3 regions of the Duganella sp. HH101 genome follow, and region 2 is predicted to be linked to each of the others. Evidence: predicted binding sites of a transcription regulator. Region 2 holds the regulator's gene; each other region holds the start of a gene.

Region 1 (10,081 bases), on a different contig from region 2:
TTGTCGAGATCCAAACATACTCTGTCTCCTGTTAAAGCGTCAGCGGTTATTGCTTGGCAAGCGCCGCGAACTGTTGCGCCAAGAAGGACGCGGTGGTGTTCATGCTGGCGATCGAGGTGTCGAGCGCCGTGTACTGTGCGCGGTAGCGCGCTTCGATATCGCCCAGCCGGGAGGCGAAGGCGTCCTTCTGCTTGGCGATATCCTTGACCGAGTTGTTCAGGCCGGTGGTGCGGCTGGTCAGCGCGCCGTTGGCGCCCAGATAGCCGGCCGCCAGCGAGTTGAGCTGGTAGGCGTAGCCCTGGGAGAAGCCGAAGCTGCCGCGCCCGCCGGTGGTGTCGCCGGTAATCGTCAACTTCAGTCCATCGACCGGTGCGCCAGGCGAACCGGTCAGGGTCTGGCCGCTGCCGGTGGCGGTATAGCCGCCTATGGTGCCGGCCACGTCCAGGCCGTCGACCGAGGCGCCGGCGCCGAACACGGCCGAGATGTCGGTGCCGGTCGCCGTGGCGATATGGATGTTCGATTTCGATCCGTAGCTGGTCGAGGCCAGCTTCAGCTTGCCATCGTCGCCGACGGTGGCGGTGACGGTGGCGCCAGCGTTGGCAAACGCGCTGACGCCGTTGATCGACGATTGCAACAGCGTGGCTAACTGGCTGGGATTGTAGCTGCCGGCCGGCAGCGAAATGGTGGCGGTGTTGGCCAGCGTGGCCGGCTTGGTGTCGTTCAGCGTCACGGTCCAGGTGGTATCGGTATCGATCACCGTTTCGGTCGGCAATACGGCGGTGCCTTGCAGCGTTCCCTGGGTGGCCAGCTGGGTGATGTTGATCGCGTAGTCGCCGGCCTTGGTGTTGGTGCCGGAACTGACGAACTTGACGTCCGGATCGCTGCCGTGGCCGACCGCTGCGAACAGGCTGGCGATGTCGTTGAAGTTGTTGGCGATGGCCTTTTGCAGCTTGGCGTTGTCCAGGGTCAGCGTGCCATCCTTCTGGAACGAGATGCCGATCTGCGACAGGTTGGTCAGGCTGCTGCCTTGCAAGCCGGTGATCGAAGTGCCCAGCTGGCGGCGGATCGAGGCTTGCAGATTGCGCAGCGTCGTATCGCCCAGCAGCGGGCCGCCGGTCTTGGTGTCCGGATTGTAGGCGCCCAGCTGCGCTATCTGGCCGCTCAAGTCGTTGTAGGCCTTCACGAAGCCGCTGACGGAGGTGGACAAGGAACCACTGTCCTTGCTTACCGATAGCGATGAACTGCCGACCTTGAGGGCGTTGATGGTGATGCCGCTGATCGCGCCGCTGATGCTGGTGCTGGTGCTGGTGACGGCGATGCCGTTGACGGTCGCCTTGGTATCGGCTGCTGCTGCCTTCTGGCTCAGATTCTGGGTGCCGCCCGGATCGTAGCCCAGCAGTTCAACCAGTTTGTCATCCGGCGGGTTGCCGCCGGAGCCGGCCAGGGTGATCTTCATGGTTGAACTGGCGCCGGTGGCGGACGATGTCAGGATCAAGTGATTCGGGGTGGCGTTGGTGCCGCTGGAACCGTCCGAGACGATGCTGGCGGTGACGCCGAAGTTGCCCTTGTTGATGGCAGCCATGATGCCTTGCAAGGTGTTGTTGCTGCTGTCGATGACGATGTTGCCGCTGGTGCGGCTGGAGTCCGCCGCAAAGCTGGCGCCGAGGTAGGCGCCACCGACGCCGGCGGTAAAGCCGGCCTTGGTGGGATCGGTGCCGCCGACGGTGATCGGGCTGCCGTCCGTCGACACCAGCGTGATGGAACTCACCGCCGTCGTGCTGGACCCGATGTTGGCGGTGCCGCTGTTGCCGATGCCGCCGGTGACGCTGCCGCTGACCGCTTCGGCGATCGCGATGTTGCTGCCGTCTTCATTCTTGAATTGCAGGTCGCCGCCGGCGGCCGTGCCTAGAACTTTGATGTTGGCGTCGGCCAGCGCGCGCCCGATGGCGGTGTTGGGCGCCAGTGCGGCGTCGAGCGAGGCGGCGGTGATGCCCCCGGCGGCACCGGCGGCCACACCGGTGGCCTGTGTGGCGATTTCCACACCGCCGACCGACAGCGAATACGTGCCGCCGCCGCTGGTGTCGATATTGCCGAAAGTCGAGGCGCCAGCGGCGCCGAACAGGGTGGCGCTGGTCAGCGTGGAGGACGCCTTGGCCGAGACACCTGTCGTGGTGCTCTTGGCGTTGATGGCGTCGGCCAGCAGGCGCGCGCTGCGGGTGGTGCCATCGGTGGCGATCGCGGTATTGTTGATGCTCAGCGAACCTGGCGTCAGGCCGCCGCTGGACAGGCTGGCGCCCAGCTGGGTGCCGGCGATGCCGAAGGTGCCGCCGTTGGTGGTGCCGAGCGAAAAATTAATAGTGGTCTTGCCGCCCAGGCCGATGGTGGCAGTGGTGCTCTTGTAGCCGGTCGAGGCCAGCGTCTGCGCTTGTGCGATCTGGCTGATGTTGACGCGGTAGCTGCCTGGCTGCGCGGTACTGCTCGCGGTGGCGGTCATCACCGTAGAATCGCTGGGCGTACTGATCAAGGTTTGAAAGCTGGATACCGAGGTCAGCCCTGTCAGCGCGCTTTGAAACGAGCCCAGCGCGCCGGATAAATTGCCGAACGCAGACACCTTAGCCAGATAACTGGCCGACTTCTTGTCGTAATCGGCCAGCGGCGCGGACTCAACCGCCATCAGCTTGCTGACGATCTCGTCGACTTTGATGCCAGAGCCTATGCCTGGTGAAGAGATGCCCACGATGTGCTCCTAAGTAAAGCAATAATATAAGACAATATCGGCAGAATCAAACCGGACTTGAGAGGGGAGAATACCTGCCAGTTCAGGCAAAGCTGAAAAAACGGGCAGCAGTCGGCGCTGCAGGGCGTGGCGGGGCGGCGGTATGGCTGCGCAACGGGCATGCCCGTGAGATTCGCGGCGGCGGCATTCCTGCTTGCAGGATGCCATGAAGACAGAAAAAGCGGCGCGCGCGAGCGCGGCCGCTTCAGGCGGTTTGCTGGATCAGCAAGCCGGAGGCGCCGGATTTCGATTCCAGCGATTTGGCGATTTCCAGCGCTTCGGGCGATGGAATCTGGCGCAGCACTTCCTTGGTGGTCTGGTCGATCACCTTGACGACGGTGCGCTTGGTGTCGCTGTCGACCGAGAACTCCAGGCCCTGCGACTTGGCCTGCGACGACTTGTTCAGCTGCGATACGGCCTGGTTGACCTGTTCCAGCGTCGGTACGTTGGCCGGGCCTTTGACGGCGGCCGCGGTTTCGACGGCCGTGGCCGGCGCGCGCGCGGCGCCCTGGGCGGCGACTTCGCCGCCGGCGGCGGTGGCCGGGCGGTCTACTGGGCGGGCCTGGGTGGCCGTGCCGATGGTATCGATAGTCATGATGCTTCCTTTGTGAAAAATCCCCGGTTGAATAAATCAACCGGGGAACCTAGTCAGAGCGACCTTATCGGGTCAACCCTGCCCCGGATTTTAGCCACGCAGCAGCGACAGCACGCCGTTCGGCAGCGAGTTGGCCTGGGCCAAGATGGCGGTACCAGCTTGTTGCAGGATCTGGCCGCGGGTCAGGTTGGCCGTTTCCGACGCGAAGTCGGTATCTTGAATCCGGCTACGCGAAGCGGACAAGTTCTCCGTCGTCGTGTTCAGGTTCGAGATGGTCGAGGCGAAACGGTTCTGGATCGCACCCAGTGCAGCGCGGTTGCTGTTGATCTGGTTCAGAGCCGAATCGATGGTCAGCAGGGCGGCGTTGGAACCGGCCACCGAGCTGACGTCGATCTTGGAGACCGATTGCAGGTTGGAACCGGCGGTGACGTTGACGATGTCGGTGCCGACGTCGGAAGCCACCGTGAAGCCGGAATCCGACGAGAAGCTCAGGCTGCCGCCCACGGTCACTTGGGTTGCTGCGCCGCCGCCGACGGCGCCGGTCGGGATTGCCACGACGTTACCAGGAATGGCGGCAGTCGCACCGCTGGCCGGTTTGTCTGCGCCACGCAATGCCGATCCTGCCAAGGAGTCAACCCCGGTGCCGCTGACCACGTTGGTGTTCGTGATCTGAATGTCTGCACCGGATGCATTGGTCAGTTTGACTTCCTTGAAGCCGCTGGTGGCGTTGGTCTGGATCGAGGCGCTGATGCCGGTGGTGCCGACTTGCGCATTGATCGCCTGAGCCAGTCCCGACAAGTCACCGCCCTTGACTTGGGCCGAGATGGTGACTGCCGTCGAGTTGGCGTCGCTTTCCACCGAGTTGTCGCCGCGCAGCTGGAACTGGACCGAACCGTCAGGGATGGCAGCATTGCCGGCCGCGCCGCCGGCGATGGTGGCCGTGGTGACGGCGGTTGCCTTGACGCCGCTCGAGCTGCTCAGCGCGTTAACGCCGGCGGCGATTTTCTTGGCGCTCTCGCCAATGTCAACGTTGACGTTGGTGGTGGTGCCAGTGCCGGAAGTGATCGTCAGTTTCTGCGCCGTCGTGATGTGGTTGGCGCCACCGGAGACCGCCGAAGCGGTGTTGTTGGCGGTACCGTCAACCACCGAATCGAGCGTGTTGTTGCCGATGTCGGTGGCTTTGGCCGACTGGACGCCGACATTGATGGTCTGGTTGGCGTTGGCGCCGACCTGGAACTGGGCAGCGGTGAGCGAACCATCCAGCACGTTCTGGCCGTTGAACTGGGTGGTGTTGGCCACGCGGTCCAGCTCTTGCGACAGGGCCGAAACCTCGCCCTGGATCGACTTGCGGTCGGAATCGGAATTGGTGCCGTTGGCGGACTGGACTGCCAGTTCGCGGATACGCTGCAGCAGGTCACCGGCGGTGCTCAAGCCACCCTCAGCCGTTTGCGCCAGCGAGATGCCATCGTTGGCGTTACGTGCTGCCTGGGTATTGCCGCGAATTTGCGAAGTGAAGCGTTCCGAAATGGCCAAACCTGCGGCGTCGTCTTTGGCGCTGTTAATACGCAGACCGGAGGACAGGCGTTGCAGCGAAGTCGACAGGTTTGCTTGCGAGGTGGTCAGGTTACGTTGCGAATTCAGCGATGCAATATTAGTGTTAATGACTTGTGCCATGATGTTTCTCCAAAATACTTCGATTCGGCGATATGCTCAGTTCCCATTGGTCTGCCTCCACATTCCGAGACAATCAAACCGCTGTTGTAATCGGTAACGGTTGCCCAGTGGGAAAATTAAGGGGCAAAAAGGCGGGAAATTTTCTGCATCAGGCCTAAAGTTCAACACGCTTGCCCGTTTAAACGACCGCATTCGGGGAATCTTTAGGGCAAAAATAATTATATTTCGCTCTTTGTTTGGGGCAAAAAAAAGCCCGGCGGGCGCCGGGCTGTAAGTGTTTTGATAATAAAACGGCTCAGTCGGCCACGACCACCCGGTTCTTGCCGGTCTGCTTGGCGGTGTACATGGCCTTGTCGGCCCGCTTGACCAGCTCGGTCTGCTCCTCGTTCGGACGGCGCAGCGCCACCCCGGCCGAGAAGGTGATCAAGACCTTCTCGTTATCGTGCAGGAAGAAATGCTTGGTCAGCTCGCGCTGCAGCCGGGTCATGGTGCTGGCCGCCGCCTCGACCGAGGTCTCCGGCATCAGGATCAGGAATTCCTCGCCGCCGAAGCGGGCGATCACGTCCATCGAGCGCAGCGTGTCCTTGACGATCTTGACCAGGTGCTTGAGCGCGGCGTCGCCGGCGATGTGGCCGTAGGTGTCGTTGAGCTTTTTGAAATCGTCGAGGTCGAGGATGGCGATGCACAGCGGCGTGCCGCGGCGGTCGGCGCGCGCGGTCTCGCGCTCGAACACATCGTCCAGGCCCCGGCGGTTGAGGCTGCCGGTCAGCTGGTCTTCGCGCACCAGCTCGCTCAAATGCTGCAGCTTGGCCTCCAGCGCGTGGATGCGGTTCTCGGCGTCCTGCACTTCCTGGCGCGCCAGCACCATCTTGTCGCGCGCCTTCAGGGCCTCGCTCTGCACCAGGCGGGTTTCCTTGAGCACTTCGTCGAGGATGGTGTTGAGCTCGGCGATATTGTCGGCCTTGCTGATCTTTTCCGAATAGCCGCCGATCTTTTCGTGGAAGTCGCCGGTCGAGGCCGCCACTTGGCCGAGGCGGTCGATAAAGGTCATCATCATGTTCTTGACGGTGAGCTTGACGTCCGACAGGCTGTGCTTGAGCTGGCCCTGCTTGTAGATCACTTCCTTCAGGCTGCGCGTGGCTTCCTCCAGCGCGCGCACGTCGATCGGGCCGGTGATCAGGTTTTGCACCGATTCGATCTGGCCGCGCAGCCAGCTGTCGTCGTCGAGCAGCTCGCTGACGTTTTCCAGCAGCAGCTTGAACAGGCGCAGCAGCAGTTCCTGCTGTTCGCCGCTGTCGGCGCCGCGCAGCTCGATCTGGTAGCACAGCTGCTTCAGGCGCAGGGCGATCTCGGCCAGCGCCTCCTCGCTGTGGGCCAGCTTGGTGGCCGCGCCCAGCGATTCGGCCTCGGCCACCAGCACCGGGGCGCCGGACAGCAGCGAGGCGACCGCGAAGGTCAGGGTGCGGCTCAGCAGGTCGCGCAGCGTGCGGCTTTGCTCGTCCTCGGCCGGCAGGCCGGCCACTTCGATGCCGGTCTTGCGGCTGATGAAGTGTTTTTCCACCAGCTGCGACAGGGTCTTGGCATAGCCTTCCCAGTCGCGCGACTTGACGGCGCGGTTGAAGCGGCGGCCGAAGTCGGCCAGGTCGCCGGTGTTTTCGGTCAGGCGGGTGGCGAACTGGCTCAGCACCGATTCCGGGCCGGGATCGACCGCGACGATCGGCGCGGCGGCCGGTTCGGCGGCGACGCCGGCGATTTCGTTGTAGATGTCGCGGTAGGCCTCCGGCGTCGGCGCTATGCGGCGCACCGCCAGGCGCTTGAACGCCTCGCGTGCGATGTCGGCCGGATTCTGCTCGGGAGTGGTGGGTTTGCTGGACATGTTACGCGCGGCCTCTTGAAGGTTTACTCATTCCTACCATGATAAGTGCGCGTTGCCTTGGGCATAGCCCGGATAAAAGGCCGGAAGGTACCTTTCATCATGGCATTAAGCCTGAGCATTCCAGCAACCGCGTGCGCGCGCCGTCCAGTGCCTATTCTATCAACTGGTTCTTGATTGCGTAATGGGTCAGCTCCGCGCTATTTTTCAGCTTCATCTTGACCAGCAGCCGTGCCCGGTATTCGCTGACCGTCTTGACCGACAGCGACAGTTCCTTGGCGATCATGCCCACCGTCTTGCCGGAGGCGATCATGGTCAGCGTCTGGTACTCGCGGTCGGACAGGCTGTCGTGCGGCGGCGCCTCGTGGTCCTCGCCGACGTGGTTGGCCAGTTCCTGCGCCAGCGCCGGGCTGATGTACTTGAGGCCGCCGGCGACCTGGCGGATCGCCGTCACCAGCTCGCGCGGCGCGCTCTGCTTGGTGAGATAGCCGGCCGCGCCGGCTTTCAGCGAGCGGATCGCGTACTGGTCCTCGCGGTGCATGGACAGCATCAGCACCGCCAGCTCCGGCTTTTCCTTCTTGATCTGCTTGAGCACCTCGATGCCGCTGCGGTCGGGCATGGAAATGTCGAGCAGCATGACCTGGCAGTCCGACTTGCGGAACAGCTTGATGGCGTCCAGGCCGTTTTCCGCCTCGCCGGCGACGACGATGTCGCGCGTCTCGGCCAGGATTTGTTTCAAGCCTTCCCGCACGATGGCGTGGTCGTCGGCGATGAAGACCTTGATGATGGCTTTTTCTGACATGTGACTCTTGATCCTATCTTTTACTATTTCACAGCAGAAATGTTTTCACCCGCTATTGTAGCGCCGGCGGCGGCCGCGATGAGGGCCGCGCGCTCGGTTTCGCGTTTAATTTTGATCGTCACCACGGTGCCGCCGCCGGCCGCGTGGCTCAGGCTGAGCGTGCCGCCCAGCGCGCGCGCGCGTTCGGCCATGCCGCGCAGGCCGAAGGAATCGGGCTTGGCGCGGTCGGCCTGGCGGATGCCGCTGCCGTTGTCGCTGATTTTCAGGCTGACGTGGTGCCGCAGCCGCGCCAGCTTGACGCTGACCCGCGTGGCGCCGGCGTGCTTGGCGATATTGGTCAGCGCCTCCTGGGCGATGCGGAACAGCGCCGTCGCCTGTTCGTTGTCAAGCTCGACGTCGCGCTGGTTGGCGTTGAAGGTGCAGGCGATGCCCGCCTGTTTCTCGAATTCCTTGACCTGCCACTCCAGCGCCTCGACCAGGCCCAGGTCCAGCACGGCGGGCCGCAGGTCCAGCGAAATGCGGTGCACGGCGTCGATGGTGCGGTCGACCAGGGCGTCGACGTAGTCGGTTTTCTCGCGCAGCACCGGGTAGTCGCCGATCTCGTCGAGCCGCGCGGCCAGCATGGCGAGCGCCATCTTGATCGCCGTCAGGTTGCCGCCCAGCTCGTCGTGGATTTCGCGCGCGATGCGGGTGCGCTCCTGTTCCTTGACGCGCTCGGCATGCGCGCTCAGCTCGGCCAGCCGGGCGCGCGAGTGGCGCACCTCCAGCTGCTCCTGCTTGCTGTCGCTGATATTGGTCATGATGCCGTCCCAGCGCACCGCGCCGCCGGCCAGCGCGTGCGGCGTGCAGCGCAGGTTGATCCACTTGACGTCCTTCCAGGCGTCGACCCAGATCCGGCCCTCCCAGTTCCAGCTCCACAGCGCGGCGGCCGAGGCTTGCATGGCGTCCAGATAGGACTTGCGGTCGTCCGGCAGTATCAGTTCGAGGAAGCGGGAGGGATGGGCGTGCAGCTCGGCCGCCGTCAGGCCCAGCAGCGCCTGGCAGCCGTCGCTCAGATAGGGGAAGGAGACGGCGCCGTCGGCGTGCAGCACGAACTGGTAGACCAGGCCCGGCGTGTTGGAGACGATGGCGTCGAAGCGCGCGCGCACCTGTTCCAGTTCGGCGGCCAGGGCCGCGCTGTCGGGGCGGGGAGGGGAAGCTGCGCTCATGATAATGTTATAAATAATATGGTTGATTTGACCACGTCAGCGGGCGCGCCAGCGCGCGCGGAAGCGCCGCAGCAGGCGGCGGAAGCGCGCCGTCCAGCTGCCCGGCGCCGGCACCGCGTGCTGGCGCCAGTGGCGCCACGTCTTGGCCAGCGCGTCGACGCGGCGCCAGGCGGCGGTGGCGCGCAGCCGTGCTATCCAGCGTTCCTTCAGCGCCAGGAACCAGTGCAGCAGCCGGGCGAACCAGACGATGGTCATCAGCACTGGCCGCGTCAGCAGGAAGATGCGCGCCACCGCCGCCGCTCCGGCTAGCTTGGCCAGCAGGATCACCAGCAGGCCCAGCAGCGCGTGGCCGTGCGCCATCGCCCACAGCGCCAGCAGCTTGACCGGGAACAGCAGCGTGGCCGGCAGCACGAACAGCGTCAGCGCGGCGTAGGGCCCCAGCGAGCAGATCCAGTCCTCCAGCCGGTGCAGCGGCGGCCACGACGACAGGCGGCGCAGCACGCGCATGCCGATGTCCCACAGCCAGTCCTCCAGCAACAGCAGCAGCGCCGCCAGGTAGACCAGCGGGGCAAACAGCGAGCGGCAGAAGCGGTGGAATAGTTTCATCGTTGAAGCGTTGTTCTATCGTTATCATGATACGTGAAAGCATCGCCGGCGCGGGGAAAAACACCGAACGTGCACAACAGCCCCGCCAGCGCACGAAGCCGTTACAATAGCCCGCATGAACAAAGCATTTGTCAAAGAGTCGGACCAGGACGACGACGAGGAAGCCGCCGCGCTGGCGCTGGCCATTCCGGCCGGGTCGAAGAACTATATCCGCCCGGAAGGCTACCAGCGCATCAAGGATGAGCTGCTGCAGCTGATCGACGTCGACCGGCCGGAAGTGGTGCGCATCGTGCACTGGGCCGCGTCCAACGGCGACCGTTCGGAAAACGGCGACTACATCTACGGCAAGCGCCGGCTGCGCGAGATCGACCGCCGCATCCGCTTCCTGACCAAGCGCATGGATTCGGCCGCCATCGTCGATCCCAGCGTGCACCACGGCAGCGACCAGGTGTTCTTCGGCGCCACCGTCACCTATTGCAACCAGCTCGATGAAACGCGCACCATCACCATTGTCGGCATCGACGAGCTCGATCCGCTGAACGGCAAG
Region 2 (10,081 bases):
GCCGCTCTGCCTGCGCAACCGGTGCGCCGCGTGGTCGCTTCCGCCGCGTCGTTCGCCAGCGCCACCAAGGCCGCTGCCGCAGCGCCGGCGCCTGCCACGCTGGACGTCGACCAGATCGCCGCCATGGTCAGCGCCGCCGTCGCCAGCGCCAAGCAGAACGCCGCCGCCGAAATGCAGAACATGATGGGCGAAATCCGCGCCATGCGCGGCATGATGGAAACCCAGCTGGCCGAAATCTCCTGGGGCACGACGCAAGCGCGCGAGCCGCAGAAAGCCGCCGTGCTGCGCGAGATGCTGGCGGCCGGTTTCTCGGCCAGCCTGGCGCGCTACCTGATCGAAAAACTGCCGGCCAACCGCGACGCCGCCGACAGCATGCGCTGGATCAAGAACGTGCTGACCCGCAACCTGCAAACCATGGCCAACGAAGACGCGCTGATCGAGCAGGGCGGCGTGTTCGCGCTGGTCGGTCCGACCGGCGTCGGCAAGACCACCAGCACCGCCAAGCTGGCCGCGCGCTGCGTGATGCGCCACGGCCCGGACAAGCTGGCCCTGATCACCACCGACGCCTACCGTATCGGCGCCCACGAGCAGCTGCGCATCTACGGCAAGATCCTCGGCGTGATGGTGCACTCGGTCAAGGACGAGGCCGACCTGCGCATCGCCCTCAAAGAATTGAAGAACAAGCACACCGTGCTGATCGACACCGTCGGCGTCAGCCAGCGCGACCAGATGGTGACGGAACAGGTCTCGATGCTGCAAGGCGCGGGCTCGGACGTCAAGCGCCTGCTGTGCCTGAACGCCACGGCCACCCAGGAAACCCTGAACGAAGTGGTGCGCGCCTACCAGGGCAGCGGCCTGGCCGGCTGCATCATGACCAAGCTGGACGAGGCCGCCGCGATCGGCAATGTGCTCGACGTGGTGATCCGCCAGAAGCTCAACCTGTTCTACGTCTCGAACGGCCAGCGCGTGCCGGAAGACCTGCACCTGGCCGATCCGGCCTACCTGATCGACCGCGCTTTCAAGTTGAAACGCGATGTCGTCAACACCCAATACCTGGACGCCGAACTGCCTCTGCTGATGAGCAACGGCCAGAACGAGCAAGCAATGCGCGAGGTGCACCTTGGCTAATTTCGATTTCGACCAGGCGGAGGGACTGCGCCGCATGCTGGCGGGGCCGCAGCCCCGCATCGTCACCTTCCTGTCGGCCACGCCGCAGGACGACAAGGGCGCCATGCTGGTCAACCTGGGCGCCTCGCTGGCCCGCGCCGGCAATGACGTGCTGCTGGTCGACGCCTGCGCCAGCGCCCACGGCGTGGCTACGCGCCTCGGTGTGGACGGCGGCGCCAGCCTGCTCAACGTGGCGCGCCAGGAGTGCGCGCTGAACCAGGTGATCCACCAGGTGCCGCAAGGCTTTGCTGTGGCGTCGATGACACGCGGCCTGCCGCGCAGCGGCCCGGACGAGACCCGCCGCCTGGCCAAGGCCTTCGATGTGCTGGCCAAGCAGACCGGCATCGTCATCGTCGACGGCGAGTTCGACGGCGTGGCCTTCCCGGTGCCGGTCATGGCCAGCTCGGAAATCGTGGTGCAGGTGTCGAATAGCGCTACCTCGATCAAGGCCGCTTACAGTATGATCAAGCGCCTGAACCAGGAGCTGGGACGGCGCCCGTTCGGAATTCTCGTCACCGGGGCTTCCGAATCGGAAGCAAAGGTGGTATACGATAATATGGCACAGGCAGCAAGCCGATACCTGGCGGTGAACCTCGTTTCGATGGGATCGGTGCCGGCGGATGAGTACCTGCAACGCGCGGCACGCTTGGGGCGTGCGGTGGTCGATGCGTTTCCGCTGGCCGGGGCTTCGGTCGCGTTTCGTCAACTGGCGGGGCGCTTCGCGCTGGCCGGCTCGCCATCTTTCCGTTAAGGGAGCATCAATATTTTAGCGCTTAATCAATAATAAACAGGCTATGTACACGGTCAAAGGGAAAGCGGACAAGGATTCTTTGCTGACGGAGCATATGCCGTTGGTCAAGCGCTTGGCCCATCACATGAAGGCGAAACTGCCGCCCAGCGTCGAAGTCGACGATCTGGTGCAAGCCGGGATGATCGGCCTGCTCGACGCCATCAGCCGTTACGAGGAAACCCACGGCGCCCAGTTCGAAACCTATGCCGTGCTGCGCATCCGCGGCGCGATGCTGGACGAGCTGCGCAACAGCGACTGGCTGCCGCGCTCGATGCGCCAGAACATGCGCAAGATCGAAACCGCCATGAGCACCCTGCAGCAGCGTCTGGGCCATCCGCCGACCGAGTCGGAAGTGGCCAAGATGCTCAAGCTGTCGCTGGCCGACTATCAGGAAATGCTGTCCGAAGGCGGCGGCCACCAGCTGGTGTACTACGAGGATTTTCACGACGACGACGGCAACGACAGCTTCCTCGACCGCTATGCGGCCGACGACGACGCCGACCCGCTGCGCTCGCTGCTGGACGGCGACTTCCGCCAGGCCGTGATCGACGCCATCGACGCCTTGCCGCCGCGCGAGAAGATTCTGATGGGGCTGTACTACGAAGAGGAGCTCAACTTGAAAGAAATCGGCGCCGTGATGGGCGTATCGGAATCGCGCGTATCGCAGTTGCATACGCAGGCCGTGGCGCGTCTGCGCGCCTCACTTCGGGAGCGGTCTTGGACTGGGCCAGCGTAGCCGGGGTGCTGCTGGCGCTGGCCGGCATCGTCATCGGCCAGACGCTGGAAGGCGGCAAGCTGTCCTCGCTGCTGCAGCCGGCCGCGTTCGCGATCGTGGTGGTCGGCACCTTCGGCGCCGTCATGCTGCAGACCCGCTTCCGGACTTTTGTGCGCGGCCTGCGCATGCTGCGGCTGGTGTTCGCGCCGCCGGCCGACAGCCGCGCCGTGCTGGCGCGCGACATCAACGCCTGGAACCTGGCGGCGCGGCGCGACGGCCTGCTGTCGCTGGAGCGCTACATGCTGGCGTCCAAGGACAAGTTCAACACCAAGGGCCTGCGCCTGATCGTCGACGGCATCAACCCGGACAAGCTGCGCCAGATCCTCGACACCGAAATCACCGCCTTCGAAACCGAGGAGCGGCAGGCGGTGCGCATCTGGGAATCGGCGGCCGGCTATTCGCCCACCATCGGCATCCTGGGCGCGGTGCTGGGCCTGATCCACGTGATGGAAAACCTCACCGACCCGAGCAAGCTCGGCTCCGGCATCGCCGTGGCCTTCGTCTCGACCATCTACGGCGTCGGCCTGGCCAACCTGTTCTTCTACCCGATCGCCAACAAGCTCAAGGCCATCGTCACCCAGGCCGTGCACCAGCAGGAAATCGCCGCCGCCGTGTTCTACGACATCGCCACCGGCGACCACACGCGCGTCATCGACGAGCGCATCGCCACGCTGATGCGGGAGCACTGACGTGCAGAACCGGCGCGCGCGCAGGAAGTTCGACGACGAAGCGGAGAACCACGAGCGCTGGTTGATCTCCTACGCCGACTTCATCACGCTGCTGTTCGCCTTCTTCGTCGTCATGTACGCGATTTCGGTGGTCAATATCGGCCAGTACAAGGTGCTGTCGGTGGCGCTGGGCGACGCCTTCGGCGGCGCCGGCTCGGCCAAGCCCATCAATACCGAAGTGCCCAATCTGCCGATCCCCAATCCCAACCTGAAGCGCCATGCCGAACTGCTGCGCAAGGAAAAGACCCAGATGACCAAGCTGGCGCAGGACTTGTTGTCCACGCTGGCGCCGCTGGTCAAGGAGGGCAAGGTGCGGGTGACGCAGAACAGCCGCGGCGTCAGCGTCGAGATCAATGCCTCGGTGCTGTTCGATCCGGGCGAGGCGCGCCTGACCAATGAATCGACCGAGGCGCTGCGCGCCGTCGCCAGCCTGCTGAAAAGCGACGACCACAAGGTGCAGGTCGAGGGCCATACCGACAACCAGCCGATCCGCAATACGCTGTTCCCGTCCAACTGGGAATTGTCGGCGGTGCGCGCCAGCAGCGTGGTGCGGCTGTTCATCGACGCCGGCGTGGCGCCGGAGCGGCTGACGGCGGTCGGCTATAGCGCCAACGTACCGGTGGCGTCGAACGACACGCAACTCGGCCGCGCGCGCAACCGCCGCGTGGCGGTGACGATCTTGTCCGGCATTCCGGACGCGGTGACGGAGTTGCCGACGACGCCGCAGCAGCAGTAGGCGGTCGGCGGAATTGAATCAGCCGGCCAAAAAGCCGCGGCTGCGGGGCAGGGAAGTGGACAGGCCGCCAGGGCCGTAGAAGTTGTTCGCAGCCGCCGTTTGCGGCCGCAGCGCTTGCAGCGCGCCCTGCGTGTGGTTCATCTGCTTGTTGATCAGCATGCCGTTGAGGCGGTTCAGTTCCTTGGCCGCGCGCGCGTGCTGCTGCAGCGCTTGCCACAAGGCGGTCGCTTCGGCGGCGTCGGCGCCGCAGGCGGCAGCCCAGGCATCCATGCCGGCTTCCTCGGCCGGGTAGCCGGCCTTGCCCAGGGCGCGGTGGCGCTGGGCCGACAACAGGGTCATCTGCGTGACCAGTGCCGATTTCTTCGTGGTGAGGGCCGTCAGGCCATCGATTTCCGCCGCCACCAGGTATTGCTGCTCCTGCTTCAGGACGCCCAGCAGGGTCGTCATGATCTGTTCTTCTTCGCGCAGGCTGTTCAGCGGGGTAGCGGTTGACATGGTAGACCTATCGTTTGCGAGAGTGCAGCAGATCCTTGACTGTATCGAGCAAGCCATCCGCCACTTTTTCCGAGTTGACCTGGAACTGGCCGTCGGCTATCGCCAGCTTGATGCGTTCGACTTTTTTGGTGTCGAACACCGCGCTGTTGCCGCCGGCCGCACTGGCCGCCAATGCCTGGCCTTGCGGCGACAGGCGCACATTGTCGGACGTTGCAGGCGTCGCCGGGGCTGCCGCCTTGTCTGCGCCGCGCGCAGTCGAGGTGGAAGCCGGGGACGACGACGGCAAGCCGGTCGTGCTCTTCAATGTATCGTTAATTTTCACAGCTCTATCCTTCTCTGGTAGGAGTACGAAACTCCGGGATCTGAGTATGTAACGGCGGCTGCGCCCAAAACTTTAGCGTTGCCGTGCCTCAAGTCCCCTGGCGTTCGATCAAAACGCCACCTCCACCAGCCCGCCAGCCTTGGCGATTCCCGTGATTTGTTGCCCACCGGAAGTTTTTACCTGGACTACCTGGCCGTCGCCGGCCGTGCTCATGGCGCGCGCCTCGGCCGACACGCTGAAGCCGTTGCCGCTGGACACCAGGCGCACCAGTTGTCCGGATTGCACCACCGGCTTGCTGCGCAGCGTATCGAGACGCAGCGGAGTGCCCGGTGGCAATGAAATATTGGCGCTGCGGCCGATCACCTGGCCCATGTCGGTGGCTATGCCTGCCGGCAACATTGTCAGATCGCCCTTCAGCGTCACCAGCTGGCCGGCCTCGATGGCCTGGCCCTGGGCCAGCGGCGCCGCGCTGGCGATGTAGTCGCCGACCACCGTCACCGTGGCTTGAATATATACCGTCCAGGCCGTTGGTGTCGCACAGCGCACGCCGACCGTGGTCTTGCCCCAGGCGCGCGCGCCGGGCATGAAGAAGGCTTGCGGCTCGGCGCAGGCGGCCAGGTTCATGCGCGGATCGACCGCGCCGACCGTCACCGTCACCTGGCCCGGCAGGCCGCCGCTCTGTACTTGCAGGAACTGTTCGACGCTGCGCTTGAGCGCGGCCGGGTCCTGGTAGGCCTGGCGCGGCGCGGCGGCTTGCTGGGCGTGGGCCGCCGGCAGCAGTGCCAGCAGGGCGGCGGTAGTGAGCAATCGTTTCATGGCGTGAGTTTCCCCTTCAATATTGCCATCATAGTCTGGCGGTCTGAACTTGAAGCCTTGAATAGGACCGAAAAGCAGGTGCTTATCGCTCGATGGTGACGACCGGCAACTCCGTATCATCGATCCTGTCATAACAAGTTCGTCCATTGGGAGCTGCCATGGTTGGGAAACTCGACGATTACCTGCGCTTTAACGAAGCCGCGCTGGGCTTGCGCTCACAGCGCCAGAGCGTGCTCGCCTCGAATATTGCCAACGGCGACACCCCGAACTACAAGGCCCGCGACATCGACTTCAGCAGCGCGCTGCAGACGGCGCTGGACAAGGCCAGCCCGAGCGCGGCGGCCAGCCTGAAGACCACCGCCAGCAAGCATTACCCCAACCCTCCGCAAGACGGCGGCACCATGGCGGACGGTACGCCGCTGCTGTACCGCGGCGTGGTGCAGGGCGCGGTCGACGGCAACACGGTCGACATGGACGTCGAGCGCAACCAGTTCGCCGATAACGCCATCCGCTACGAGGCTGGCATCACCGCAATCAACGCCCAGATCAAAAGCATGATGGCGGCGATCCAGGGAGGTAACTAATCATGTCGCTGTTTAATATTTTCAATGTTTCCGGTTCGGCCATGAGCGCGCAGGCGCAGCGCCTGAACGTGGTGGCCTCCAACCTGGCCAATGCCGACAGCGCCACCAGCGCCAGTGGCGAAGCCTACCGCGCGCGCCAGGTGGTGTTCGAGGCGACCACGCCGGCGGCCGGCGGCGCCGCCACCGGCGTGCGCGTCAAGCAGGTGGTGGAAGACCAGTCGCCGATGAAACAGATGTACGACCCCAAGCATCCGATGGCCGATGACAAGGGTTATGTGACCATGCCCAACGTGAATGTGGTCGATGAGATGGTCAATATGCTGTCGGCCTCGCGGTCCTACCAGACCAACGTCGAGACCATGAACGCGGCCAAGACCCTGCTGCTCAAAACCCTGACCATCGGCCAGTAATCTTTAAGAGGCAATCATGACTATTAGCGGAGTGATCGACACGCCCAAGGCGGCCGCGCTCAACACCACCAGCGGCACCGGCAGCGCCACCAGCGCCAGCGGCACCAAGAACGCCAACGACATCGGCGCGGACCAGGACAAGTTCATGAAGCTGCTGGTGACGCAGCTGAAGAACCAGGATCCGCTGAACCCGATGGACAACGCGGCCATGACCAGCCAGCTGGCCCAGCTGTCGACGGTGACGGGCATCAACAAGGTCAACGCCACGCTGGAATCGCTGCGCACCGACCAGGCCAGCGCGCAATCGCTGACGGCCACCAATCTGATCGGCAAGGGCGTGCTGGTGGAGGGCAAGGGCATCGAGCTGTCGAGCAGCACCGACGCGGCCGGCAAGACCACCACCACCAGCGTGTTCGGCATCGACCTGGCCACGGCCGCCGACAGCGTGACCATCTCGATCCAGGACAAGACCGGCGCCACCGTGCGCACCATGAACATGAAGGCGACCGACATCGGCACCTATCCGATCACCTGGGACGGCACCACCGACGCCAAGACCGCCGCGCCGGCCGGCAGCTACACCTTCGCGGTCAAGGCGGTCAGCGGCGGCAAGACGCTGACCGACTCGACGCCGCTGCAACTGGCGGCCGTGGCCAGCGTGTCGACCGGCAGCGGCGGCGTCAAGCTCAACACCTCGCTCGGACAGTTCGCCATGTCCGAAGTCAAAGAAGTTTTGTAACGCACCTCATACCTAGCATAGGGGAATACCATGTTCCAACAAGGACTTAGCGGCCTGAACGCAGCATCCAAATCGCTGGACGTTATCGGCAACAATATCGCCAACGCCAGCACCGTTGGTTTCAAGGGCTCGCAGGCGCAGTTTGCGGACCTGTACGCCAACTCGCTGAACGGCGTGTCGGGCAACAACCCGGGCATCGGTGTGATGACGTCCAAGCTGGCCCAGCAATTCACGCAGGGCAATATCGAGACCAGCAACAACCCGCTGGACATTTCCATCAACGGCGGCGGCTTCTTCCGCGAAGTGGTCAACGGCGCGGTGCAGTACTCGCGCAACGGCCAGTTCCATGAAGACAATACCCACACCCTGGTCAACGCCCAGGGCGCTGTGCTGACCGGCTACCTGTCGAACGCGGCCGGCGTGATCCAGCTGGGCGCGCCGGTGCCGCTGACGCTGGACAAGTCCGACCTGACGCCGGTGCAAACCACCACCGCCAATTTCCAGCTGAACCTGAGCTCGGCCGAGAAGGTGCCGGCCACGATCCCGTTCGACGCCGGCGATCCGACCAGCTACAACAAGCAGACCGTGCTGAACGTGTTCGACAGCCTGGGCACTTCGCACATCATGACGACCTACTACGTCAAGACTGACGCCAATACCTGGGACGTGTACGCGGCGGCCGACAACAAGGAAATCATTTCGGGTAGCGTGGCTGCGGCGATCAACATCGACCCCAACGTGAAGACTGCCCGCACCGCATACAACGACGCAGTGCGCGCGACCCCGCCTGACCCTGCAGCCATCGCCGCAGCCGCTTTCACCTATGCGCAAGCGGCCCACGATTCGATGGCGGCAGCGGCTGTGGTGCCGCCGGCCGCTGCCTCGCCGGCGCAGCTGGCCGCGCTGGATGCCGCGTTCACCGCGCTCGATCCCACTGGCAGCAATTCGATCACCGGCATGACGCCCGATCAGATCAACGCCAAGCTGGCGGCCGCCATCACCGTGCCAGCCGTCAAGGCCGGTACGCTGCTGTTCACCAAGACCGGCGTGCTGGATCCCGAGGCCATGGCCCTGATGCAGCCGACGCCGCAAACGCTGCCGTTCAACATCAGTCTGCCGATCTTCCCGGACACCGGCTCCCAGCAGCCGATGGTGGTGGCCACCACGTTCGACAAGACCACCCAGTACGGCAGCGTCACCAACGACCTGGGCTCGGTGCAGAACGGTTACTCGGCCGGTTCCTGGCAGCGTTATGCGATCGACGCCAACGGCGTGATCCTGGGCCAGTACAGCAACGGCAAGGCGCGTCCGATGGGGCAGATCGCCATGGCCAACTTCGCCAGCGTCGACGGCCTGACCCCGCTGGGCAACAATGCCTGGGCGGAAAGCTCGGCCTCGGGCACGCCGCAGGTCGGCGTACCGAACGCCGGCTCGATGGGCTCGCTGCGCGCCAACTCGGTGGAGGTGTCCAACGTCGACCTGACGGCCGAACTGGTCAACATGATCACCGCGCAGCGCGTCTACCAGGCCAATGCGCAGACCATCAAGACCGAGGATTCGGTGCTGCAAACCCTCGTGAATCTGCGTTAATGCGCTGCGTTAATCGGAGATAGCCATGGACCGCCTGGTTTATACCGCGATGACAGGGGCGCGGCACGTGATGGAGCAGCAGGCCACCGTCGCCAACAACCTGTCCAACGCCACCACCACCGGCTTCCGCGCGCAGCTCGATACGTTTCGGGCGGTGCCGGTGGTGTCGGAGGGCTTGCAGACGCGCGCCTTCGTGGTCGATTCCACGGTGGGCGCCGACATGCGCGCCGGCCCGATCCAGACCACCGGCCGCGCGCTCGACATCGCGGTGCGCGACCAGGGCTGGATCGCGGTGCAGTCGGCCGACGGTTCGGAAGCCTACACCCGCAACGGCAGCCTGAAGATCAGCGAGAACGGCCTGCTGCAAACCACCAGCGGCCAGACGCTGGTGGGCGACGGCGGCCCGATCGCCATCCCGCCGGACACCACGGTGATGGTGGCCGGCGACGGCACGGTCAGCACCATCTCCACCGATTTCAAGCCCGGCCCGGCCAATGTGCTGGGGCGGATCAAGCTGGTCAATCCCGACCCCAAGGGGCTGGTGCGCGGCGACGACGGCCTGTTCCGTCAGCTCAGCGGCACGCCGGCCGAGAACGACCCGGCGGTGCGCGTGGTCGATGGCGCGCTGGAGGGCAGCAATGTCAATCCGGTCGATTCCATGGTCAACATGATCAGTCTGGCAAGGCAGTTCGAAATGCAAATGAGTTTGCTGAAGAACGCCGAGAATAACGCCGCAAAAGCCACCCAGATCCTCGCTTTGAGTTGATGACCCGTCCCGCATAATGATTGCATGGGATGAGTAGCTGTCGCTTTTGGCGGCTCCCATCCAAGCAACGGGAGAAGCATCATGATACGTTCACTGTGGATCGCCAAGACCGGCATGGAAGCGCAACAGACTGCGCTCGATGTCACGTCCAACAACCTGGCCA
Region 3 (10,081 bases), on a different contig from region 2:
GTCAGGATAGAGGTCTAACGGCGACTAACTAATTTTGAAAGCGCAATGATGAAAACTATCCTCGGACTGCACCAGCAATTATCCCGCTACGATGCGGCACTGACCGCGTGGGGCGGCTCCCTGATGAGCCTGGTGCTGCGCTGCTATGTGGGCTGGCAATTCTTAAAGGCCGGCATGGTCAAGGTCGGCGACTGGAGCGCGACGCTGTCGCTGTTCCGCGACGAGTACATGGTGCCGCTGCTGCCGCCCGAGCTGGCGGCCTACGCGGGCGCGGCGGGCGAGCTGGTGCTGCCGGTGCTGCTGTTCGTGGGACTGGCGTCGCGGCCGGCGGCGCTGGCCTTGTTCCTGGTGAACGCGATGGCGGTGATTTCGTATCCGCAGCTGCTGAGCTTTGAATGCCCGGCCGCGATCAACGACCATTTCTACTGGGGCGCGATGCTGCTGGTGCTGGTGGCCTTCGGCCCGGGCAAGGTGTCGCTCGATGCGTGGCTGGCGCGGCGCCGTTAAGTCGGCCGGAAGGCGCGCAGCAGCTTGGCCTCGCCGGTCAGGTCCTGGTGCAGGCGGTTGGCGGCGGCGGTCAGCTCGATCATGCGGTCGAGCTGGACGTTTTCGAAACGCGCCAGTTCCTCGGTGGCGGTCAGCAGCGCCTGCGCCAGCTTGGCGCGGGCCGCCTGGTACAGCACGCCGTGGTACTGGCCGGTGTTCTTCAGCAGTTCTTCGGCGTTCTCGATCACTTGCCGGAGGTCGTCGAGCAGGCGTTCCTGCGTTTGCATGTTGTTGGCAGGATCGTCCATGACGTTCCCCTGGTCGTAAAAAGTTGAAAAAGCCGGCTGGCGGGCTATCCCAATATAGCGATGGTCAGGTCCGCCGGTTTGCGCCCGATCAAACGCGCAACCCCGCATGACCTCAGCTTAGGCCATTATTGCTCAAATGCAAGAACCAATCACACGCCGTCAACGCTGATGCGGATGTCGCCCACGGTCACTTGCTGGCCGGCGCGGATCTTGGCGGTCTTGCGCAACTCTTGTTTGCCGTCCACTTTGACGGTGCCGCTGGCAACCATCATCTTGCCGGCGCCGCCGCTGTCGCACAGGCCCACCAGCTTTAACAGCTGATTCAGCTCAACAAACTCTCCGCTCAATTCAAAACTTACTCTCTGCATTTTATCCTCTGTTGCTATGATGTGAAATCGGCTCCGCCGCTTACTTTCAGTAGTGTAGCGGCATTCCGACAGGGCCGCAGTTTACTCGACGGATACCGCACGGTTGAGATTGCTGTTGAGAAAAAAAGTTGCTATCCTGAGTTAACTGCTGAATATTTGTGCAGCATGATTTGCCCTCAGCGAGTTGCATCATGAACAAGCTCATCTGGCCCCTGGCCGTCCTGATTTGCCCGCTTTCCGGTTTGGTAAGCGCCGCTGCATCCGATCCTTTTTCCCCGCAACGATTGCCGACCGCTTTTGAAAAGCGGGCCAATTCGTCGCTGCTGTTCGAGGCGGCGGACCGGCAGTCCGCGCTCAGCGAGCAGGTGCAGGGCGAGAGCGCGCCGCGTTACGGCGTCGGCTACCACGGCGGGCCGCGCCTGCACTTCGGCGCCTTGCCGGACAACCTGACCTTGCTCGATCCGCTGGGGCCGATGCTCAACGAGCACAGCAAGCGGTTCCTCACCAGCGCGGATTTTGAAAAGAAAATGGGGCGCGCGGTCGGCATCCTGACCATCGGCGTGCTGCGCGAGACCGGTTCGGCGCTCGGCTCGCAGCAGTCGCCGGCGCTGGCCATGAACACCCGTCCGACCACCACCTTCACCTCGCTGTCGCTGGGCTACGCGCTCAGCTCGCGCAGCGCGCTGATGCTGATGGCGTCCTATGGCCGGACCGAAGGCATCGGCAATCCGGACAGCCTGATCGCGCAGGTGTCGTCGGTGCGCACCGTGGCCTACAGCGTGGGCTTGTCGACGCGCCAGGTGTTCAACAGCCACGACCGCCTGGCGATCACCTTGTCGGTGCCGGCCAGGGTGCGCACCGGCACGCTGCAATACAGCGGGGTGTCGCCGCAGAACGGCGACCCCGGCGCACCGGCCTTCGGTGCGCCGACGCTGAACCTGCGGCCGACCGCCACCGAACGCGACCTGGAAATCGGCTATACCACCATGTTCGGCCGCGATGGCCGCATGGGCAAGCTGACGGGCGCTGTGATGTGGCGCGTCAACCCCGGCCACGACGCCAACGCGCGGCCGGACTGGCTGACCGGCGTCCGCTACTCCTACGGCTTCTAGGCGCCCGGACGGGTCATGTCCAGCGGCACGATCCACTGCTCGAACTGCTCGGCGCTGACGTAGCCCAGCGCCAGCGCCGCCTGCTTCAGCGTCGTCCCTTCGTGCTGCGCCTGCTTGGCGATGGTGGCGGCCTTGTCGTAGCCGATGTGCGGCGCCAGCGCCGTCACCAGCATCAGCGAACGTTCCATCAGCTCGGCGATGCGGCCCCGGTTGGGCTCGATGCCGTGCACGCAATGCTCTTCGAAGCTGCGCATGCCGTCGGCCAGCAGGCGCGCGCTTTGCAGGAAGTTGTGGGCGATCAGCGGCTTGTAGACGTTCAACTCGAAGTTGCCGGAGGCGCCGCCCACGGTGATGGCGACGTCGTTGCCGAACACCTGGCAGCACAGCATGGTGACGGCTTCGCACTGGGTCGGGTTGACCTTGCCCGGCATGATGGAGCTGCCCGGCTCGTTTTCCGGTATCGTGATTTCGCCCAGGCCGGAGCGCGGGCCGGAGGCCATCCAGCGCACGTCGTTGGCGATTTTCATCAGCGCGGCGGCCAGGGTTTTGAGCGCGCCGTGGGCCAGCAGCAGGGCGTCGTGGCCGGCCAGCGCGGCGAATTTGTTGTCGGCGCTGCGGAAGGGCAGGGCCAGCGTGTGCTCCAGCTCGGCCGCGATGCGGTGGGCGTATTCGGGGTGCGCGTTGAGGCCGGTGCCGACGGCGGTGCCGCCGGCCGCCAGTTGCAGCACGCCGGGCAGGGCGGTGCTGATGGCGCGTTCGGCGAAGTCGAGGTGGGCGACGTAGCCGGAGAATTCCTGGCCCAGCGTCAGCGGTGTGGCGTCCTGCAGGTGGGTGCGGCCGATCTTGACGATGTCGGCAAAGGTTTCGGCCTTGGCGTGCAGGCTGTCGCGCAGCTGGCGCAGCGCCGGCAGCACGTTGCCGGCCAGCGCCTGCGCGGCGGCGACGTGGATGGCCGTGGGGAAGATATCGTTCGAGGACTGGCCTTTGTTGACGTCGTCGTTGGGGTGCAGCTTGCGCGCTTCGCCGCGCACGCCGCCCATCAGCTCGGAGCCGCGGTTGGCCAGCACTTCGTTCATGTTCATATTCGACTGGGTGCCGGAGCCGGTCTGCCACACGGCCAGCGGGAATTCGCTCGGGTGCTGGTCGGCCAGCACTTCGTCGGCGGCCTGGGTGATGGCGATGGCCTTGGCGCCGTCGAGCAGGCCGAGGTCCAGGTTGACGCGGGCGGCGGCGCGCTTGACGCTGGCCAGCGCGTGAATCAGCTCCAGCGGCATGCGTTCGGTGGAGATGTGGAAGTGTTCCAGCGAGCGCTGGGTTTGCGCGCCCCACAACTGGTGGTCGGGAACGTCGATCGGGCCAAAACTGTCACGTTCACTTCTGGTGTTCATGGTTTTTCCTTTGGGCGGATAGGCAATCATGTGAGTTTGCTAAGTGGTTTCTAGTGTAGCGCAGTCTGGAAAAATTAACCTGGGGCTACAAAACCGGGAAATTCAGCCGTTATAGCTGATACACTTTTAGAATTCGCGGCCAAGCGACCACAACATGCAGCGCACACCTTTCCTGACCTTGATCTTTGCTTGCGCCGGCGCACTGTCGCTGGCGGCTGCCGCGTCGGCGGCGGAACTGGGGGAGGTGGCGGTGCGCTCGTTCATCGGCCAGCCCTTGTCGGCCGATATCGAGCTGGTGCAGCTGGCGCCGGACGAGGTGTCGGCGCTGCAGGTGCGGCTGGCGCAGCCGGATGTGTATCGCGGCGCCAGCATTACGATGAATCCGGCGCTGGCCGGCGTTCATATGTCGGTGGTGCGGCGCGACGGGCGCCAGTTCCTGCATCTGACGACGACCCGCAATATCGATGCCGAGTATGTCCATTTGTTCCTGGAGTTGAGTGCGGCCGGGCGCCATGATGTGCGCGCGGCCACGGTGTGGCTGCAGCCGGATCCGAATCCGGCGCCGTTGCCGTCGGCGCTGCCGGTGTTGACGGTGGCGCAGACGGCGGCGCAGGCTCGGGCGGCCAAGGCGGCTGAGGTGGCGGCGTCTGCTCCGGTCGATACGGCGCCGGCGCCGGCTCCTGTGCGCGACCGGACGCGGCCGGCGCCGATGCCGGCTGCGCATGAGTCGGAGGTGGGCGAGCCGGGCGGCTTGCGGGCTGCGCCTGCGTCTGCGTCTGCGCCATCGCGGCGGTCGGCGGTGCGTGCGGTGCCGCCCAGGCCGGCGGCCGGCGGCGAGGCGGCGCAGGCCGATGGCGGCGTGCCGCTGGGCGTGGCGCAGGCTTTGTTGCCCCTGCCTCCGTTGCCGCTGCCTAAGGGCGTGAAACGGCCGGCGGCTCCGGCGGCTTGTACGCCATCCGGCATGAGCGCGAAAGAATGCGCGGTGCTGGACACGCATAGTGTGGAGTTGTCCAGCAAGCTGGTCGAACTGGAGGGCAAGGTAAAAGTGCTGCAGGGCGCGCTGGCGGCGAAGGGCGGGGCGGCTGCCAGCGGGACGGCTGTCGCACCGGCGACGGCTGCGGTTGCGCAGCCGGCGGCGTCGGGCGTGCATGGCCCGGCGGCCAGCGGTCCGGCTGGCGGGCATGAGGCGGCGGCTACGGCGGCGCATGCGGCCTCGGCTGCGCATGCGGCGTCGGCAGCGCCGGCGGCTGCGGCGGCACATTCGACCTCGGCGTCCGCTGCTGCGGAGGCGGCGCATGGTGCGTCGGCCTCGGCCGGGGCGGCGTCTGCGGCGAGCGCTGCGAGCGCGGCGGCGGGCGAGCCGGCTTCCGGCGCGGCGTCGGCGGAGGCGTCGGCGCCGGTCAAGAAGGTGCGCGTATTGCCCAAGCTGAAGTACAAAAAGGAAAAGCCGCCGGAGCAGCCGTCCAGCAATCTGCCGCTGATCGGGGCCGGCGCCGGGTTGCTGGCGCTGCTGCTCGGCGCGGGCGGCTTCCTCTATCTGCGCAAGAAGCGCGGCAGCGGGCCGTTGAAGATCTGGCAAGGATTCCGCAAGAAAAAGCCGGCCGCCGAGGAGACGCCGCCGGTGGAGGCGCCGCCATTGCACGAAGTCACGCCCGAATCAATGATGGAACGGTAATAAGCATATAACTGCCGGCTCTTATCCAAGCGGGACGTTCTGGGGTATAGTATTCGACGCCCATATTCCCACCATCCCTGAAAGAGCCTTATGACCGCAGCAGATCTCCCGTCTCAGCATCACGAGCAATACCAAGCTTTCAAACAACTCGGCCTGAAGCTGGACATGTCCCGTGGCAAGCCAGCCCCCGAGCAGCTGGATCTGTCGAACGCCCTGATGGCGTCGCTGGACGGCTACCAGGCCGTCGACGGGACCGACGGCCGCAACTACGGCGGCACCATCGGCCTGCCGGAAGCGCGCGAACTGTTCGGCAAGCTGCTGGACGTGCCGGCCGCCCAGGTGGTGGTCGACAGCAGCGCCAGCCTGTCGCTGATGCATGACGTGATCATCTACAGCCTGCTCAACGGCACGCCCGGCCATGCGCCGTGGGTGCGCGAGCCGGTCACTTTCCTGTGCCCGGTGCCGGGCTACGACCGCCATTTCGCCATCTGCGAGGCGCGCGGCATCAAGATGATCAACATCCCGATGACCGAAGCCGGCCCGGACATGGACCTGGTGGAAAAACTGGTGGCCGAGGATGCCAGCATCAAGGGCATGTGGTGCGTGCCGAAGTACAGCAATCCGGGCGGCGTGGTGTACTCCGACGCCGTGGTGGCCCGTCTGGCGGCGATGAAGACCGCCGCGCCGGACTTCCGCCTGATGTGGGATGACGCCTATCGCTTCCACCATCTGGGCGAGCAGAAGCTGGAAGTGGCGAACATCCTGGACGCCTGCGCCCAGGCCGGCAACCCGGACCGCGCGATCGTGTTCGCGTCGTCGTCCAAGGTGACGTGGGCCGGTTCGGGCATCGCGGCGCTGGCGGCGTCGCCGGCCAATATCGCCTGGTGGACCAGGCACGCGGGCATCCGCAGCATCGGCCCGGACAAGATCAACCAGCTGCGCCATGTGCGCCTGCTGAAGGATGTGGCGACGGTGGAAGCCTTGATGGAACAGCACCGCCAGCTGTTGAAGCCGAAGTTCGAGGCGGTGCTGGCGCAGTTCGAGCACTACCTGGGCGACGTGCCGGGCGTGTCGTGGACCCGTCCGCAGGGCGGCTACTTCATCGATCTGGTCACGCCGCAGGGCTCGGCCAAGCGCACCGTGGCGCTGGCCAAGGAAGCCGGCATCACGCTGACGCCGGCTGGCGCGGCTTTCCCTTATGGTAACGATCCTAAGGACAGCCATATCCGCATCGCGCCTAGCTTCCCTTCGCTGGAAGAGATCACCAAGGCGGCGCAGGGGATCGCGCTGTCGCTGCGGGTGGCGCTGGGCGCCTGACCCCGCACGGCGGCGAACAGGGTCGGACCCCATGCGGGGTCCGACCCTTTTTTGTTTGGGGCGAAAAAAAAGCGCCGGGGAGGCGCTTTGGGCAGAGGGGGGGGTTTATTGGCGCGACATGCCGGGAACGCTGTTCAGCCATGGCTCGGTGACGTCGCGGATTTCGCGGTCGTTGGCCAGGATTTGCTTCAGCAGGTCGATCTTGCGCAAGCGCGGGGCGCCGCTCAGTGCCGGGGTGCCGCTGCCGGCTGCGCGGGCTTCGGTGGCGCATTGCGCTTCCAGGCGGCTCAGGCCATCCCAGTCTCCCAGACGTGCGGCGGCGGCCATCTGATTGGTCAAACCGGCAATATTTTCGTACATCGAGAGGACTTCGGTGGAGGTCATGTTCTCACCCTGGCTAGTTAAAACGGATTACCGCATGTCCTGATTAACGTCGCCTTAAACGGGAACTTTAGGGTGTTTTGAAAAAATATTTGAAAAAAAAGCCGCGCGATGCGAAATCGGCGGCTTTCCATGGTCTTTAAAGCAAGCTGGCTTATTTGACCAGCTCCTCCAGGCCCGCGCTCAGCTCGTCCGGCGGCGGCATGTCGTCGATCAGGGCGTTGTCGTCCAGGCCCAGCTCCTCGGCCAGGTCGGCCGGGTAGCAGGCGGCGATCTCGTCGTCGCTCAGCTGCGCCTGCTCGACGCGGGCGCGCCAGGCTGCCAGCGAGACCACGGCGGCCAGGCGATTCAGCTCGCCGTTGTGGTGCGGTTCCGGGAAGGCCAGGATGGTTTCCGAAAAGGTTTGCGGGAACTTCCAGCGCTTGGCCAGTTCGGCGCCGACATCGGCAAAGGTGTAGCCGAACGAAGCCTGTTCGGCGTCCAGGCGGCGCGAGTCCATCGGGCCGGCCACCTTGTCCAGCGCCATCGCCTGTTCGGCCATCGCCGAGTGGATCACCAGCTGGCCGATGGCGTGCATCATGCCGATGGTGAAGGCGAGGTCGGTGTTTTCCTTGGTTTTCTTGGCGATCCATTTGGCGCACACCGCGGTGTGCAGGCTGTAGCGCCAGAATTGCTTGAGGTCGAGACCGGGCACGGTCTTGAAGCCGCTGACCAGGCCGGAGCTGATGACCAGCGTGCGCACGGTGACGAAGCCGAGCATCAGTACCGCATCTTCCACGGTGCCGATGCTGCGCGAGACGTGGTAGTAGGCCGAGTTGGCCAGTCGCAGCAGCTTGGCGCTCAGCACCGGGTCCGTCGACAGTTTCTTCGCGATCTCTTCGGTGGAGACGCTGGCCTTGTCGAAACTGCTGATCAGCTCTTCCACGACTTTAGGCGCAGTGGGCAACGCAGTTGGATTCTGGAACAGGGCATCAAGTTTCATATTTATCTCCTGGGTAATTAGCGCGTTGCTATAGGCTAACTATATAGCGATTCCCAGAATGAATGAAGCAATTTTGCTGGGGGAGCGTCTCTTTTCTGCCGTGCTGCAACCATCTGTTCCGCGGAATCCGCAGTTCGTCGCAAACCGGCGGCGGCGCGCATGCGGAGGCGATAGAGTGCAGGCTGGCGTACCACGCCCGTCATCCAACCAGATCCATTATCAAGGGACTTTTATGCACCCATCCGCAACCGCTCTACGCCTGGCCGTCTGCGCCACCCTGATGCTGGCCGCGCCGCTGCGCGCCGAGCCGGCCAACACCGCACCGCCGGCCGCCGCCACTAAAACCGCCGTGCTGCCGGGCGACGATTTCTTCGATTACGTCAACGGCGACTGGCTCAACAGCGTCGAGATTCCGGCCGACCGCAGCGGCTGGGGCGTGGGCAACGCGCTGATCGAGGACACCAACCAGCGTCTCCTGAAATTGATCGAAGCGATGGCGGCGCAGCCGACCGACGCCGAGGCGAAAAAAATCGCCGACTTCTACGCCAGCTTCATGGACGAAGCGGGCATCGAGGCCAAGGGACTGGCGCCGTTGCAACCGCTGCTGCAACAGATCGCCGCCATCCGCGACAAGGGCGAGCTGGCCAGGGCGCTGGGCGGCACGCTGCGGGCCGACGTCGATCCGCTCAACGCCACCAACTTCTTCACCGAGAACCTGTTCGGCCTGTGGATCGCGCAAGGCCTGAAAGACGCGGAGCACTACACGCCCTATCTGCTGCAGGGCGGGCTGGGCATGCCGGATCGCGCCTACTATCTGGACAACACGCCGGCGATGAAAAAGCTGCGCGGCCAGTACCAGGCCCACATCGCCGCCACCTTCAAGCTGGCCGGCATCGCCGACGCCGATGCGCGGGCCGCCCGCGTGTTCGAACTGGAGCGCCGCATCGCCATGGCGCACGCCAGCCGCGAGGTGTCGTCCGACGTGCTGAAGGCGAACAACAACTGGAGCGCCGCCGATTTCGCGCGCAAGGCGCCGGGGCTGGACTGGAAGGCCTTCTTCGCCAGCGCCGGTTTGGGCGAGCAGAAAAAATTCATCGTCTGGCATCCGGGCGCGGTGGTGGGCGCGGCCAGGCTGGTGCAGTCGGCGCCACTGGAAACGTGGAAGGATTTCCTCGCCTTCCACAGCGTGAACCATGTGAGCAGCGCGCTGCCCAAGGCGCTGGCCGAGCAGCACTTCGATTTCTATGGCCGCACGCTGAACGGCACGCCGGAGCAATCGCTGCGCTGGAAGCGTAGCCTGAACGCCGTCAACATGGCCATGCCCGATGCGCTGGGCAAGGTGTATGTGGCCAAATATTTCCCGCCCGAGTCCAAGCAGCGCTTGCAGCAGATGGTGGCCAAGATCGTCGATGCCTTCCATGCCCGCATCGACCAGCTGGCGTGGATGGCGCCGGCCACCAAACTGGAAGCGCACGCCAAGCTCAAGACCTTGTACGTGGGCATAGGCTATCCGGACAAGTGGGCCAGCTACGAACAGCTGGCAGTGACGCCTGACGATGCGCTGGGCAACCTGCTGCGCGCCGAACGCGTACACACGCAGCAGCAGTTGGCCAAGCTGAAGCAGCCGGTGGACCGTGGCGAGTGGTGCATGCCGGCGCAGCTGGTCAACGCGGTCAACATGCCGATGCAGAACGCGATCAACTTCCCGGCGGCGATCCTGCAGGCGCCGTACTTCGATCCGCAGGCCAGCGATGCGGTGAACTATGGCAGCATCGGCGCGACCATCGGCCACGAGATCAGCCACAGCTTCGACGACCAGGGCGCCCAGTTCGATTCCAGGGGACTGCTGCGCGACTGGTGGACGGCGGCCGACGGCAAGCATTTCAAGCGCGCTTCGGCGGCGCTGGCGGCGCAGTACTCGGCGTACAAGCCGTTCCCGGATCTGGCGATCAACGGCCAGCAGACCTTGAGCGAGAACCTGGCCGACCTGGCTGGCCTGGCGGCGTCGCATGATGCCTACCGGGCCACGCTGGCCAAGCCGAGTGCGACGGCGGAAGCGGACCA

The links. The regulator FliA, encoded in region 2, starts transcription of late flagellar genes. The targets are predictions, from matches to a motif close to CTAAAGTTTNNNNNNNNNNNGCCGNTA.
Region 1: a site for FliA is predicted at 2,773-2,799, ahead of fliD (flagellar filament capping protein FliD). Genes of this name have one in related genera too.
Region 3: a site for FliA is predicted at 7,083-7,109, ahead of DUGA2_RS14340 (flagellar protein FliT). Genes of this name have one in related genera too.

What each region holds. Positions count from the first base shown of each region.
Region 1 covers NZ_LRON01000009.1:253,690-263,770, reverse strand. Annotated here, with positions in the region: gene fliS (flagellar export chaperone FliS) at 1-18, opposite strand, end outside; gene fliD (flagellar filament capping protein FliD) at 47-2,737, opposite strand; gene DUGA2_RS16880 (flagellar protein FlaG) at 2,982-3,371, opposite strand; gene DUGA2_RS16875 (flagellin) at 3,462-5,045, opposite strand; gene DUGA2_RS16870 (GGDEF domain-containing protein) at 5,341-6,921, opposite strand; gene DUGA2_RS16865 (response regulator transcription factor) at 7,073-7,720, opposite strand; gene DUGA2_RS16860 (sensor histidine kinase) at 7,744-8,928, opposite strand; gene DUGA2_RS16855 (hypothetical protein) at 8,965-9,534, opposite strand; gene greB (transcription elongation factor GreB) at 9,650-10,081, shown strand, end outside.
Region 2 covers NZ_LRON01000005.1:346,092-356,172, forward strand. Annotated here, with positions in the region: gene flhF (flagellar biosynthesis protein FlhF) at 1-1,128, shown strand, start outside; gene DUGA2_RS11095 (antiactivator of flagellar biosynthesis FleN protein) at 1,121-1,918, shown strand; gene DUGA2_RS11100 (RNA polymerase sigma factor FliA) at 1,962-2,693, shown strand; gene DUGA2_RS11105 (flagellar motor protein) at 2,675-3,421, shown strand; gene motD (flagellar motor protein MotD) at 3,423-4,196, shown strand; gene DUGA2_RS11115 (flagella synthesis protein FlgN) at 4,215-4,691, opposite strand; gene flgM (flagellar biosynthesis anti-sigma factor FlgM) at 4,699-5,013, opposite strand; gene flgA (flagellar basal body P-ring formation chaperone FlgA) at 5,122-5,829, opposite strand; gene flgB (flagellar basal body rod protein FlgB) at 5,988-6,413, shown strand; gene flgC (flagellar basal body rod protein FlgC) at 6,416-6,823, shown strand; gene DUGA2_RS11140 (flagellar hook assembly protein FlgD) at 6,840-7,562, shown strand; gene DUGA2_RS11145 (flagellar hook protein FlgE) at 7,593-9,152, shown strand; gene flgF (flagellar basal-body rod protein FlgF) at 9,178-9,918, shown strand; gene flgG (flagellar basal-body rod protein FlgG) at 10,000-10,081, shown strand, end outside.
Region 3 covers NZ_LRON01000008.1:4,773-14,853, forward strand. Annotated here, with positions in the region: gene DUGA2_RS14300 (DUF692 family multinuclear iron-containing protein) at 1-18, shown strand, start outside; gene DUGA2_RS14305 (DoxX family protein) at 46-507, shown strand; gene DUGA2_RS14310 (DUF883 family protein) at 504-794, opposite strand; gene DUGA2_RS14315 (RNA-binding S4 domain-containing protein) at 944-1,162, opposite strand; gene DUGA2_RS14320 (hypothetical protein) at 1,354-2,274, shown strand; gene fumC (class II fumarate hydratase) at 2,271-3,662, opposite strand; gene DUGA2_RS14330 (FimV family protein) at 3,817-5,337, shown strand; gene DUGA2_RS14335 (aminotransferase class I/II-fold pyridoxal phosphate-dependent enzyme) at 5,428-6,654, shown strand; gene DUGA2_RS14340 (flagellar protein FliT) at 6,760-7,038, opposite strand; gene DUGA2_RS14345 (HDOD domain-containing protein) at 7,190-8,017, opposite strand; gene DUGA2_RS14350 (M13 family metallopeptidase) at 8,250-10,081, shown strand, end outside.